DNA from 2 places in the Vogesella sp. EB genome. Region 1 is predicted to be linked to the other one. Evidence: riboswitches for the same ligand, from Rfam matches in the RefSeq annotation. Region 1 holds a riboswitch; the other holds the start of a gene.

The links. A riboswitch is a leader RNA that binds a small molecule or an ion and turns the genes downstream of it on or off. The one in region 1 is predicted to bind glycine.
Region 2: another riboswitch for glycine. It lies ahead of gcvT (glycine cleavage system aminomethyltransferase GcvT); the one in region 1 lies ahead of glyA (serine hydroxymethyltransferase).

The regions. Positions count from the first base shown of each region.
Region 1 is NZ_LFDT01000004.1:109,997-116,414, forward strand. It holds gene ACG97_RS04055 (FAD-binding oxidoreductase) at 1-113, shown strand, start outside; gene ACG97_RS04060 (L-serine ammonia-lyase) at 214-1,614, opposite strand; gene glyA (serine hydroxymethyltransferase) at 1,844-3,097, opposite strand; glycine riboswitch at 3,347-3,436, opposite strand; gene ACG97_RS04070 (NAD(P)-dependent oxidoreductase) at 3,618-4,262, opposite strand; gene ACG97_RS04075 (LysR family transcriptional regulator) at 4,378-5,274, shown strand; gene ACG97_RS04080 (methyl-accepting chemotaxis protein) at 5,480-6,418, shown strand, end outside.
Region 2 is NZ_LFDT01000014.1:44,212-50,629, forward strand. It holds gene gcvP (aminomethyl-transferring glycine dehydrogenase) at 1-629, opposite strand, end outside; gene gcvH (glycine cleavage system protein GcvH) at 774-1,160, opposite strand; gene gcvT (glycine cleavage system aminomethyltransferase GcvT) at 1,237-2,322, opposite strand; glycine riboswitch at 2,356-2,450, opposite strand; glycine riboswitch at 2,462-2,563, opposite strand; gene ACG97_RS09910 (amino acid permease) at 2,685-4,019, opposite strand; gene gluQRS (tRNA glutamyl-Q(34) synthetase GluQRS) at 4,267-5,175, opposite strand; gene fdxA (ferredoxin FdxA) at 5,275-5,598, shown strand; gene miaA (tRNA (adenosine(37)-N6)-dimethylallyltransferase MiaA) at 5,697-6,418, shown strand, end outside.

The DNA of each region.
Region 1 (6,418 bases):
CCCACCACGGCCTGACGCTGGGGCCGGTATGCGGCCAACTGCTGGCGCAGGTGATCTGCGGCGAAGCGCCGTTCACCGACCCGGCGCCGTACGCGCCGGCGCGCTTCCTGTAACGCCGGACGTTGACGATGCAAAAAGCCCGCCGTCAAGGCGGGCTTTGTCGTTGCGGCCAACCTTGCACAAGGTTGGCCGCAGATTTTTTGACAGGCGGGCTCAGCACTCGACGATGTTGACCGGCACCTCGATCACGTTGATCGCCAGCCCGCCGCGAGCGGTTTCCTTGTACTTGGTGCTCATGTCGCGGCCGGTGTCGCGCATGGTCTTGATCACGCGGTCCAGCGACACGAAGTGCTGGCCGTCGCCGCGCAGCGACATCCGCGCCGCGTTGATGGCCTTGATCGACGCCATCGCGTTGCGCTCGATGCACGGCACCTGTACCAGGCCGCCGACCGGGTCGCAGGTCAGGCCCAGATTGTGTTCCATGCCGATCTCGGCGGCGTTTTCCACCTGCTCCGGCGTGCCGCCCAGCACTTCGGCCAGGCCGCCGGCCGCCATCGAACAGGCGGAGCCGACTTCGCCCTGGCAGCCGACTTCGGCACCGGAAATGGAGGCGTTGAGCTTGAACAGGATGCCGATGGCGCCAGCAGTCAGCAAAAAGCGCACGATGCCGTCGTCGCTGGCGCCGGGGATGAAGCGCGCGTAGTAGTGCAGTACCGCCGGGATGATGCCGGCGGCACCGTTGGTCGGCGCGGTCACCACGCGGCCACCGGCGGCGTTTTCCTCGTTCACCGCCAGCGCGTACAGGTTGACCCAGTCCAGCACCGTCAGCGGGTCGCGCAGCGCCGCTTCCGGCGACGACAGCAGCTTGCGGTGCATGTCGGCGGCGCGACGCTTGACCTTCATGCCGCCTGGCAGGATGCCTTCGCGCTCGCAGCCGCGCTTCACGCAGGCCTGCATCACGTGCCAGATGTTGAGCAGGCCGGCGCGCACTTCTTCCTCGCTGCGCCACGCCAGCTCGTTCTCCAGCATGATCTGGCTGATGCTCTTGCCGTGGCGCTGGCACAGCGCCAGCAGCTCGGCGCCGCTCTTGAACGGGTGCTTCAGCTCGGTGACGCCCGGTGGTACGAAGCCGGCGTCGATCGCCGCCTCGTCGACCACGAAGCCGCCGCCGACCGAGTAGTAGGCGCGCTTGGACAGGCTGCTGCCGTCGGCGGCAAACGCCTCGAAGATCATGCCGTTAGGGTGATAGGGCAGCGCCTTGCGCTTGTGCAGGATCAGGTGTTCGGACTCGATGAAGTCGATCTCGTGCGTGCCCAGCAGCGCGATGCGCTTGTTGTTGCGGATGGCGGCCAGCATGCCGTCCACGGCATCGGTATCGACCAGGTCCGGGTATTCGCCCTGCAGCCCGAGCAGCACCGCCACATCGCTGCCGTGGCCTTTGCCGGTGGCACCGAGAGAACCGAACATTTCGGACTTGACCGCGGCGGTCTGTGTCAGCAGGCCGTCCTTTTCCAGCCGGGCGACGAATTGCCGCGCCGCGCGCATCGGGCCGACGGTGTGGGAGCTGGACGGGCCGATGCCGATCTTGAACAAATCAAAAACACTGATTGCCATGTTGCTTCTCTTGAGGTGGTGCCTGCGGCGCAGGGCTAGTTTTCATTATAGTCGGGCGCCATCCGCTGGACGGCGCCCGCTGCTGCTTGAACCTGTGCACGATCTGCTGCGCTTCGGCGATACCGCGTTGAAAACGGCTTCGGAATGCTCATTGACCCGATGTCAACTCCGCTTCCTCAGTCGTTTTCGCCTTGTCTCGCTCTAGCTCGCGAGATCGTGCACCACGTTCTTAGCGATAAACCGGGAAGGCGGCGCACAGCTCCGCCACCTGGCGTTTCACGCGGGCGGCGACATCGGCGTTGTCGATGTCGTCGAGGATGTCACACACCCAGTGCGCCACCTGGCCGGCTTCCGCTTCCTTGAAGCCGCGGCTGGTGATGGCCGGGCTGCCGATGCGGATGCCGCTGGTGACGAACGGGCTTTGCGGGTCGTTCGGTACCGCGTTCTTGTTGACGGTGATGCAGGCGGCACCCAGCGCGGCGTCGGCGGCCTTGCCGGTGAGGCCCTTGTCGATCAGGCTCAGCAGGAACAGGTGGTCATCGGTCTTGCCGGATACCACCGTGTAGCCGCGCTGCTGGAACACCGCCACCATGGCGCGGGCGTTGGCCAGTACCTGTTTCTGGTAGTCGACGAATTCCGGCTGCAACGCCTCGAGGAAGGCTACCGCCTTGGCGGCGATCACGTGCATCAGCGGGCCGCCCTGGATGCCGGGGAACACCAGCGACTGCAGTTTCTTTTCCAGCTCCGGATTGGCTTGTGCCAGGATCAGGCCGCCGCGCGGGCCGCGCAGTGTCTTGTGGGTGGTGGTGGTCACCACGTGTGCGTACGGAATCGGGTTCGGGTACAGGCCGGCGGCCACCAGGCCGGCGACGTGCGCCATGTCGACAAAGAAATACGCGCCGACGCTGTCGGCGATCTCGCGCATGCGCGCCCAGTCCACCACCAGCGAGTAGGCGGAGAAGCCGGCGACCAGCATCTTCGGCTTATGTTCGCTGGCCAGACGCTGCACTTCGTCGTAGTCGATCTCGCCGGTGTCCACGTTGATGCCGTACTGCACCGCGTTGTAGATCTTGCCGGAGAAGTTGACCTTGGCACCGTGGGTGAGGTGGCCGCCGTGCGCCAGACTCATGCCCAGCACGGTGTCGCCCGGCTGCAGCAGCGCCATGTACACCGCGGCGTTGGCCTGGCTGCCGGAGTGCGGCTGCACGTTGGCGTAGTCGGCGCCGAACAGTTGCTTGGCGCGGTCGATGGCCAGCTGCTCGGCGACATCGACGTGCTCGCAGCCGCCGTAGTAGCGCTTGCCGGGATAGCCCTCGGCGTATTTGTTGGTCAGTTGGCTGCCTTGCGCCTGCATCACGCGCGGACTGGTGTAGTTCTCGGAGGCGATCAGCTCGATGTGGTCTTCCTGGCGTTGTGCCTCGGCCTGCATCGCGGCCCACAGTGCGTCGTCGAAACCGGCAATCTCCATCTCTTTGGTAAACATCGTGCATTCCTTTTTCTTGGCGCGAACGGCAAAGGTTGGCCGCAACCGCGCTGGTAGTGGCGGCAGGGTCGGGCAGGGCGTTGACGCATGGATGTGCGGCGTAAAGGACAATGGCGCCCGCCCGGCGTCTGCCGGACGATGCCCCCTCTGTCCCTTTGCCTGAGAGATTGCGGCGCACGGTGTACTCACCGGGCCATGCTTCCTTCGGCGAGATCCGGCCTTGCGGCTGATCTACTCTCCAGAGTGCCAGACGTCGCTGCAGTTCTTTTGCCTGAGAGTTTCCGGGGCGATTCCCCTTCGGCGCTGTCAGCGAATGACAGTCTCTCCTGCAGCGGCTTGATTGGCTGGTCGCAATCTAGTGAAGCGGCGCGCGGCTGTCAACGCATCGACGACAGTATTCAATGTGCTGTTGCAACAAAAAACCCCGCCGCAAACGCGCCGATCCAGTCGGATCGGGCGTTCGGCAGGGTTTGCACTGCAAAACCGTATGCTTATATAAGGTGCGCTATCGCGGCGTGAATCAGACGCTGGCGACGGTAAAGCGCTGACGGTGGTGTTGCGGCTGCAGCGCTTCGTCCACCACCGCCACGGCGAGGTCGGCGTCGCTGATGCCGGCCGGTGCTTCGCCGGCCATCAGCAGCTCGTTACCGCCGAGACGGTACTGGCCGCTGCGCACGCCCGGCGACAGCAGCGCCGGTGGCGACACGAACACCCAGTCCAGCTGCGTTTCCTGTTGCAGCAGGTTCAGCGCCTGGCGCGCGCCCTCGGCACCTTCCTTGTACTCCGCCGGGAAGTGCGGGGTGTCGATCAGCTGCACGCCGGGGGCGACGAACAGGCTGCCGGCACCGCCGATCTCGATGAAGCGCGGTACACCGGCGGTCTTGACCCCGGCGACGATAGCCTGGTGGCCGGCGAGGAACAGCGCGCGGATGTCGGCCTTGTCCCAGCCGGGGTTGAAGGCGCTGATCACCACGTCGTGGCCGGCCACGGCACGGGCCACCGCGTCGGCGTCATAGGCATCGGCGGCCACCACCTCAAGGTTGGCCGCAGCGCCGATGCGCTCGGGACGGCTGGCGATGGCGGTAACCGCGACATTGCGCGACAGCAGTTCTTTCAGGATGGCCGAGCCGACAAAGCCGCTGGCGCCGATCAGTGCGATTTTCATGAGTGCTCCTAGCTGCCCGCTGACGGGCGGTGATTGATGAGGGCAGTGTAATTGCCGATTCACACTCCGATAATCCGTCGTAAAATTGATTAATTGTTAATTTGAAATAATGAATATGGACGAATTGCGCAGCATGGCGGTGTTTGCCCGGGTGATCGAGAAAGGCTCGATGAACGCGGCAGCGCAGAGCCTTGGCATCACGCCGTCGGCGGTCAGTCAGCATTTACGGCGGCTGGAGCAACGCCATGGCGTCACCTTGCTACAGCGCACCACGCGCAAGCTGACGCTGACCGAGGCCGGGCAGCTGTTCTACCAGGGCTGCGCCGCGATGCTGGCGGCGGCGCGGCAGGCGGAGCAGCAGCTGTCGGCGCTGCGCGACGCGCCGGTGGGCGAGCTGCGCATCTCCGCGCCCAGCGGCTTCGCCGGCGGCGTGCTCAGCAGCGCGCTGGCGCCCTTGCTTGAGGCCAACCCCGGCCTCAGCCTGCGGCTGTTCTTTCACGACGAGATGGTGGACCTGCTGGAGTTGCAGATTGATCTCGCGATCCGGGCCGGCAAGCTGAAGGATTCGTCGCTGGTGGCGCGCCATCTGGCCGACTGGCACTTTGTCATTTGTGCGTCGCCGGTCTATGTTGCAAAGCATGGCCTGCCGCAAACACCGGCCGAGCTGTTGCAGCACGACTGGGTCGGGGTGGCCGCGCACGAAGGCCTGAGCCGCTTGCAGTTGACGCGCGGGGCAGAAACGGTGACTTTATCGATGCCGCCCCGTATCAGCAGCAACAATATCCTGTCGGCACGGGCCTTCGTGCTGGAAGGCCTGGGTCTGTCCTTGCAACCGGAGCCGGAAGTACGCAAGGAACTGGCCGCCGGTCTGCTGCAGCCGGTGCTGAGCGAGTGGAGCCTGCCGGAATTGCCGTTGTGGATGGTGACACCGCGGCGCGAGGGGCAACCTGCAAAAGTGCGACATGCGATGTTGGTATTGCAGGCAGCCTTGGGTGGCGAACGCCATCTTTGACATTGGCAAGGGCGGTTTGTTGCCAGATTGTTTCGATATTGTTATATAAAAATGCCAGATAATGAGGATTGTGCGCAGAATACAAAATTCCGTTGTTAACGAAATGCCATGAAATGGCTTTGTGAATATAAACAAATAACCACAGGTGGGCTTAGTAGTACTATGCCGCACCATAACTTACAAAATTCAGTGGGGAATACACATCATGATGTCATTGCGTACTCGCCTGATGGCCTTCGTGCTGCTGGTACTGACGGTACTCGCGGTCATGTTCTGTGCCGTCGCGTACTGGAAAATGAGCGACGCCCTGTCCAGTGCTATCCGTAACGAAATCAATCAGGCCGCCAACAGCAAGGCGAGCTTTGTTGCAGAGTGGGTGTCCACCCGCCAGAAGATCGTCGCCTCGGCGCTGCCGCGCTTCGGTACCGGCGAATTGCAGCCGGTGCTGGACCAGGCGCGCGATGCCGGTGGTTTTGACGACATGTACATCGGTCAGCCGGACAAGACTATGACCCAGTTCACCGGTGCGCCGAAAGTACCGGAAGGCTACGACCCGACCGGGCGGCCATGGTATCTGGCGGCCAAGGATGCGACCGGCCCGATCGCGTCGCCACCTTATATCGATGCTGCCACCAAGCGTCCGATCATCACCTTCGCCCAGGCGCGCAAGGATGGCGGCCAGCTGGTGGCCGTGGCCGGTGGTGACGTGACGCTGCAGCGCGTGGTGGACGAAGTGGTTGCCGCCAAGCTGCCGGGTGACGGCTATGCCTTCCTGGTGACCGGCGACGGCACCGTGATTGCGCACCCGGAAAAAGAATCCGGCCTGAAAAAGATCGGCGAGGTGGTGGCCGGCTACGACATGAACGCGGTGAACAAGGATGGCCAGATCGTGGACGTGTCGATCAACGGTGACGCCACCCTGACCGCGCTGTATCCGGTGGGCAAGACCGGCTGGTTCCTCGGCGTGATGGTGCCGGTGGCCGCCGCAATGGCTCCGGTAACGCAGCTGCTGATGGTGATGGTAGGCCTGCTGGTGATCGGCCTGGTGGTGTCCGGCATCTTCGCCTACGTTGGCGTGGCGCGCATGCTGTCCGGCCTGTCGGTGCTGCGCAATGCGATGCGTGAAGTGGCCAGCGGCCACGGC
Region 2 (6,418 bases), on a different contig from region 1:
CCGAAGTAGTCGCCGTTGCCGGCTTCTTCCGGATGGCCCAGCACCAGCTCGAAGCCGAAGTATTCGGCGCGGGTCTTCAGCACGTCCAGCGTCTGCGGCAGCACGCGGCTATCGACGAAGAACTGTTCGGACTTCACTTTCGACACACGGCGCGCCAGCGTCATCGCTTCGGCGGCGGCGGTGGCTTCGTCCAGCAGCGAGGCGTTGGCCAGTTCCAGACCGGTCAGGTCGATCACCATCTGCTGGAAGTTGAGCAGCGCTTCCAGGCGGCCCTGGGCGATTTCGGCCTGGTACGGGGTGTAGGCGGTGTACCAGCCCGGGTTTTCCAGCACGTTGCGCAGGATCACGCCTGGCACCTGTACCGGGTAGTAACCCAGACCGATGAAGGACTTGTTGACGATGTTCTTGCTGGCGACGGTTTTCAGTGCCGCCAGTGCGTCGGCTTCACGCATCGCCGGCGGCAGGTCCAGCGCGCGGTTGAAGCGGATGCCGGCCGGCACGGTCTGTGCCACCAGGTCTTCGACGGAGCTGACGCCGATGGCGGCCAGCATGTCGGCTTTTTCGGATTCGCACGGGCCGATGTGGCGGGCGATGAATTCTTGATGATTGAAGAGTTGCGAGAGCGACATGTCTTCGATTCCGTTTGCTAAATAAGCCACGAAACACACGGAAGGACACGGGGCAGGCAGGCTGCCGGTGGGACGTGTGTTTCCGTGTGGTCCGTGGCTAAAAAACAAAAAGCCCTACTGTCTGACGACAGCAGGGCTCGTTCATCAGGCGCCGATTTCGGCAGCGTAAGTCGCTGCGTCCAGCAGGCCGTCCAGATCAGCGGCGTTGGCCGGCTTGATCTTGAAGAACCAGCCAGCGGCGTACGGCTCGCTGTTGGCCAGCTCCGGGTTGGCTTCCAGTTCGGCGTTCACTTCCAGGATTTCACCGGCGATCGGCGCGTACACGTCGGAAGCGGCCTTCACCGATTCCACCACACCGGCTTGCTCGTCGGCCGCCAGGTTGGCGCCAACGGCTGGCAGCTCGACAAATACGATGTCACCCAGCAGCTCTTGTGCGTGCTCGGTGATGCCTACGGTTACGGAGCCGTCGGCTTCCAGGCGCAGCCATTCGTGGCTGGATACGTATTTCAGTTCGGCAGGAATGTTGCTCATGGTTTCTCTCCAGAAAAATGCGTTGTCATGGTGTGGATCGGGACTGCCTCGGCTCGCCCCGTCGTTATACACCAGCTTATTCAAAAACTTTCTTGCCGTTGCGCACGAACGGCATTTTCACCACACGCACGTCGGTCAGCGTGCCGCGCAGGTCAACCTGGGCGGTGGCGCCGGTGGCAGCCGGGACGCGGGCGATGGCGATGGAGTGTTTCAGGGTCGGCGAGAAGGTGCCGCTGGTGATGATGCCTTCGGCACCGTCGACCACGACCTTCTGGCCTTCGCGCAGCACGCCGCGGCCTTCCAGCACCAGACCGACCTGCTTCATCGGGACGCCGGCGGCTTTTTGCGCGGCCAGTGCCTTGCGGCCGATGAAGTCGCGCTCTTCCGGGTTCCAGGCGATGGTCCAGCCCATGCCGGCCTGCAGCGGCGACACGGTTTCGTCCATGTCGTGGCCGTACAGGTTCATGCCGGCTTCCAGACGCAGGGTGTCGCGCGCGCCCAGACCGATCGGCGCCACGCCGGCGGCTTTCAGTTCGTTGAAGAAGGTGATGGCCTGATCGGCCGGGATCATGATTTCGAGGCCGTCTTCACCGGTGTAGCCGGTGCGGGCGTAGAACCAGTCGCCGGACGGCAGACCCTGGAACACTTTCAGTGCCTGGATCTGCTCGGCCAGGGCTGGCTTCACGCTGCACACCTTGGCAATCGCGGTCGGGCCTTGCACGGCCAGCATGGCCAGGTCGCGGCGCACTTGCAGCTGCACGTCGAAACCGGCGGACTGCTTGTCCATCCACGCCAGGTCTTTTTCGGTGGTGCCGGCATTGATCACCATGCGGTAGCCGGTGGCGGTCAGGTACACGATCAGGTCGTCGACCACGCCGCCATCGTCGTTGAGCATGCCGGAGTACAGCGCCTTGCCTTCGAAGCCGAGCTTGGCCACGTCGTTGGCGATCAGCTTTTGCAGCCAGACCTTGGCGTCGCTGCCACTGATATCGACCACGGTCATGTGCGACACGTCGAACATGCCGGCGTCACTACGCACGATCTCGTGCTCTTTCAGCTGCGAGCCGTAGTGGATCGGCATTTCCCAGCCGGCGAAATCAACCATCTTCGCGCCGGAAGCGACGTGGGCATCAAATAAAGGGGTACGTTTCGGGGCCGTCATTGCAAGTCCTTAGGAGTGAGATTTGTCCCTACCTCACACCCCTCTGTCCCTGCACCTGAGATTTTCCGGCATTGCGCCGTTAGCCCCTTCGGTGGGCGCTGTACGCGCCGCTCTCCAGATTCTGCGGGCCGGTTACGGCCCGATTCTTGCAGTCCTTTTGCCTGAGCGATTGCGGGTGCACTTGCGCCTTCGGCGGCGGCGTCCGGTTTGGTCCGGCGCGGCTCTCTCCTGCGGAATGGGCGCATTATCAGCGCAGCCATGGCGCTTGGCAAGTCGGGTTTTGCAACAGGATCAGACACTTGGCGCAAAGAAGGTTGGCCGCAACGCCGGAAGGGCTTTGCGGCCAACCTTTTAGCGGCGTTTTATGCTTTTACGATATTTTCACGCAGTTGCCACAAATACACCGGCAGCCCGGCCAGCAGCAACAGCACGCCCCACATCACCACCTCGGCACCGGAGCCAAAAATGGTCCACAGCGCGAACACGAAGCCGCCGCCGGAGAACGCCAGCGGCGCCAGCCAGTCGCGGGGATGGAACTGGCGTTGGCGCTGCAGCATCACCGCCAACAGCGCCATCGCGCAGAACGCGTACGGCAGCAAGGTGGTGGCGGTGGCCAGCAAAATCACGAACTCGAAGATCTGCACCCCGCTGTCGCCGCCGGCGTACTTGCACGCCAGCAGGATGGTGACCAGCAGCGTGGACAGCAGCAGGCCGACGATGGGCACGCCGGCCGCGTTCTCGCGCTTGAAGAAGGCCGGGAACAGCTTGTCGCGCGCGGCGGCGGCCGGGATGTGGCCCTGCATCAGGCACCAGCCGTTGAGCGCGCCAAAGCAGGAAATCACCGCACCGAGGCCGACGGCGTAGTACGCCCAATCGCCCCACAGGCTGCGCGCGGCATCGGCAAACGGTGCCGCCGATGCGGCCAACGTCGCCGCCGGCATCAGCCCCTGCAACGCGACAGTGCTGGCGATGTACAGCGCGGCGGCAAGCAGCGTGCCCAGCACCGTGGCGCGCGGGATGGTGCGCTCCGGCCGCTCGACGTCACCGGCCGGCACCGACGCCGACTCCAGCCCGAGGAAGGCCCACAGCGTCAGCGCCATGGTCGCCGGGATCGCCTCCGACAGCGGCTTGTGCTGCGGGTTGAACACGACAAAATCGGGGTTGAGGTACAGCAGGCCGGCGACGGTGACCCCGGCCAGCGGCAGCAGCTTGATCAGGGTGGTGACGATCGCCACCCGGCCGGAGCTTTGCGCGCCGCGACTGTTGATCCACGTCACCAGCCAGATCAGGCCGATGGCGGTGGCGCCGGCGGCGAGGTTGCTGTCGTTCAGCTGCGGGAAGAACACCCCCAGATAGCTGACGCCGGCCACGGTCAGCGCGGCATTGCCGGCCCACAGCGCGATCCAGTAGCCCCAGGCGATGAGGAAGCCGGCGAAATCGCCGAAGCCTTCGTGGATGTAGGCATACGGGCCGCCGGCCTTGTGCGGCAGCAGCGTCGCCAGCCGCGCGAACACCAGCGCGAGGCAGATCGCGCCCAGCGAGGTGATCACCCAGCCGATCAGCGAGGCGCCGCCGTACTGCGCCAGCGACGCCGGCAGCAGGAACACACCGGAGCCGATCATGTTGCCCACCACCAGCGCGGTGCACATCCAGATGCCGAGTTTGCCTTTGGCGGCGGTTTGCGGAGCGTGACTCATGCAGCCCTCCTTGCGGAAGAACGCTGCGATAAACGGGAAAACGGGCACGGCGCGGCGGCCGTGCAAGCGATGAAATCCTGCATGATTATTCGAGGGTCCTGAATGGGCGGCGCGGCCGCTTTGCTCTGTCTGCGTGCCGCCGCCTGGCAGCGGCACCCTGGCAACCTGTTCCGGTTGCTCTGTCATGACAAACGGGCCTCGAAAGAGGCCCGTCTGGCGAAAGGGTGGCGATTGTATACCAAGTTCACTATGCAATGACGATAGGTCCCGCCGGCACCCGCGCCAGCTGCCAGTGGCCGCGCGCCCACTGCCACAGCTCGGCCACGTCGCCCGCCTCCGCTGGCGGCGCATGCCCCAGCCGCGTCAGCGCCTGCCGCAGCCCGGCGGCGGCCGACCTGGCGTCGATCGCCGGCGCCAGCGTCTGTTTCGACAGCTTCTCGCCGGCGGCGTTGACCATCAGCGGCAGGTGGCAGTGCGTCACCGCCGGCCCGCCCAGCTTCTGCCGCAGCCACAGCTGGCGCGGCGTGGACACCAGCAGGTCGGCCCCGCGCACGATGTCGGTCATGCCCTGCGCGATGTCGTCCACCACCACCGCCAGCTGGTAGGCCCAGAAGCCGTCGGCGCGCAGCAGCACGAAATCGCCGATCTCGCTTTGCAGATGCTGGCCGTACTCGCCCTGCAAGCGGTCGTGAAACACGGTCAGGCTGTCGTCCACCCGCAGCCGCCACGCGCGCGCGCTGCGCCCCGGCGCCACGCCGTGACGGCAGGTGCCGGGATAGACCATGCCGTCGGCGCCGTGACGGCCGGCGGCGGCGATCTCCTTGCGCGTGCAGGCGCAGCCATAGGCGTCACCCTGCGCCACCAGCTGCGCCAGCGCCGCGCGATACCGCTCGTGGCGGTCGTGCTGGTACACCAGCTCGCCGTCCCACTCGAAGCCGAAGGCCTGCAGCGTACGCAGGATGGCGTCGGCGGCGCCGGGCATCTCGCGCGGCGGGTCGAGGTCCTCCATGCGCAGCCACCACTCGCCGCCGTGGCGCTTGGCCTCCAGATAACTGCCGACTGCGGTGGTCAGCGAGCCGGCGTGCAAGAGGCCGGTGGGGCTGGGCGCAAAGCGGCCGCGATAGGGCAAAACGGGAACGGGAGCAGTGACGGACATGGCAGGAGCAGCGAAAATAGGGAGAGACGACTAAAATGTTGACTAAACGACTCAAGCATTACCCCGGACACCCACATCCATTAAAAGGAGCGCGCCCAGATGACGCACGTTGTAACCGAAGCCTGCATCAAATGTAAATACACCGACTGCGTCGATGTCTGTCCGGTGGACTGCTTCCACGCCGGCCCCAACTTCCTGGTGATCGACCCCGACGAGTGCATCGACTGCACGCTGTGCGTGGCAGAGTGCCCGGCAGAGGCGATCTTCGCCGAGGAAGACCTACCGTCCGACCAGCAGGACTTCATCGCCATCAACGCCGAGCTGACGCCGCTGTGGCCGGTGCTGTCCGCCAAGATCGACGCGCTGCCCGACCACGCCGACTGGCTGCCGGTGAAGGACAAGCGCCACCTGCTGGAACGCTGAACGGCAGCACGCCGGTGAGTCGCCGCTGCGGCCAACGTTGGCCGCAGCCGGCCGCGCCATGCGACAATGGCCGGCCATTTCCTTAACCTGACACCGCCATGTCCGATCATCCTGCCGCCATCCTGTTGATGGGCCCCACCGCCTCCGGCAAGACCGGCCTCGCGCTGGCGCTGGCCGAGCGTTTCCCGGTCGAAATCATCAGCGTCGATTCCGCGCTGGTCTACCGCGACATGGACATCGGCACCGCCAAACCGACGGCGGCGGAGATGGCGCAGTGCCCGCACCACCTGATCGACATCATCGACCCCACGGACGCCTACTCCGCGGCGCAGTTTCACGCCGACGCCAACCGCCTGATCGCCGACATCAACGCCCGCGGCAAGCTGCCGCTGCTGGTCGGCGGCACCATGCTGTATTTCAAGGCGCTGACCGACGGCCTGTCCGACCTGCCGCAGGCCGATCCGGCGCTGCGCCAGCAGCTGGAAGCCGACGCCGCCCGCCTCGGCTGGCCGGCCATGCACGCGCGTCTCGCTACCCTCGACGCCGTCACCGCCGCCCGCCTCGCCCCCAATGACTCGCAACGCATCCAGCGCGCGCTGGAAATCTGCCTGCTCAGCGGCGAGACCATGTCGGCGCTGCTGGCACGCGGCCGCGACGACGCCGCGCGCGGCAACCTGCTGCGGCTGGCACTGAATCCGGACGAACGCAGCTGGCTGCACCAGCGCATCGCGCTACGCTTCCACATCATGCTGGAGCAGGGTTTCCTCGACGAGGTCAGCCGCATCCGCGAACGTTGGCCGCAGCTGTCGCTGGAGCTGCC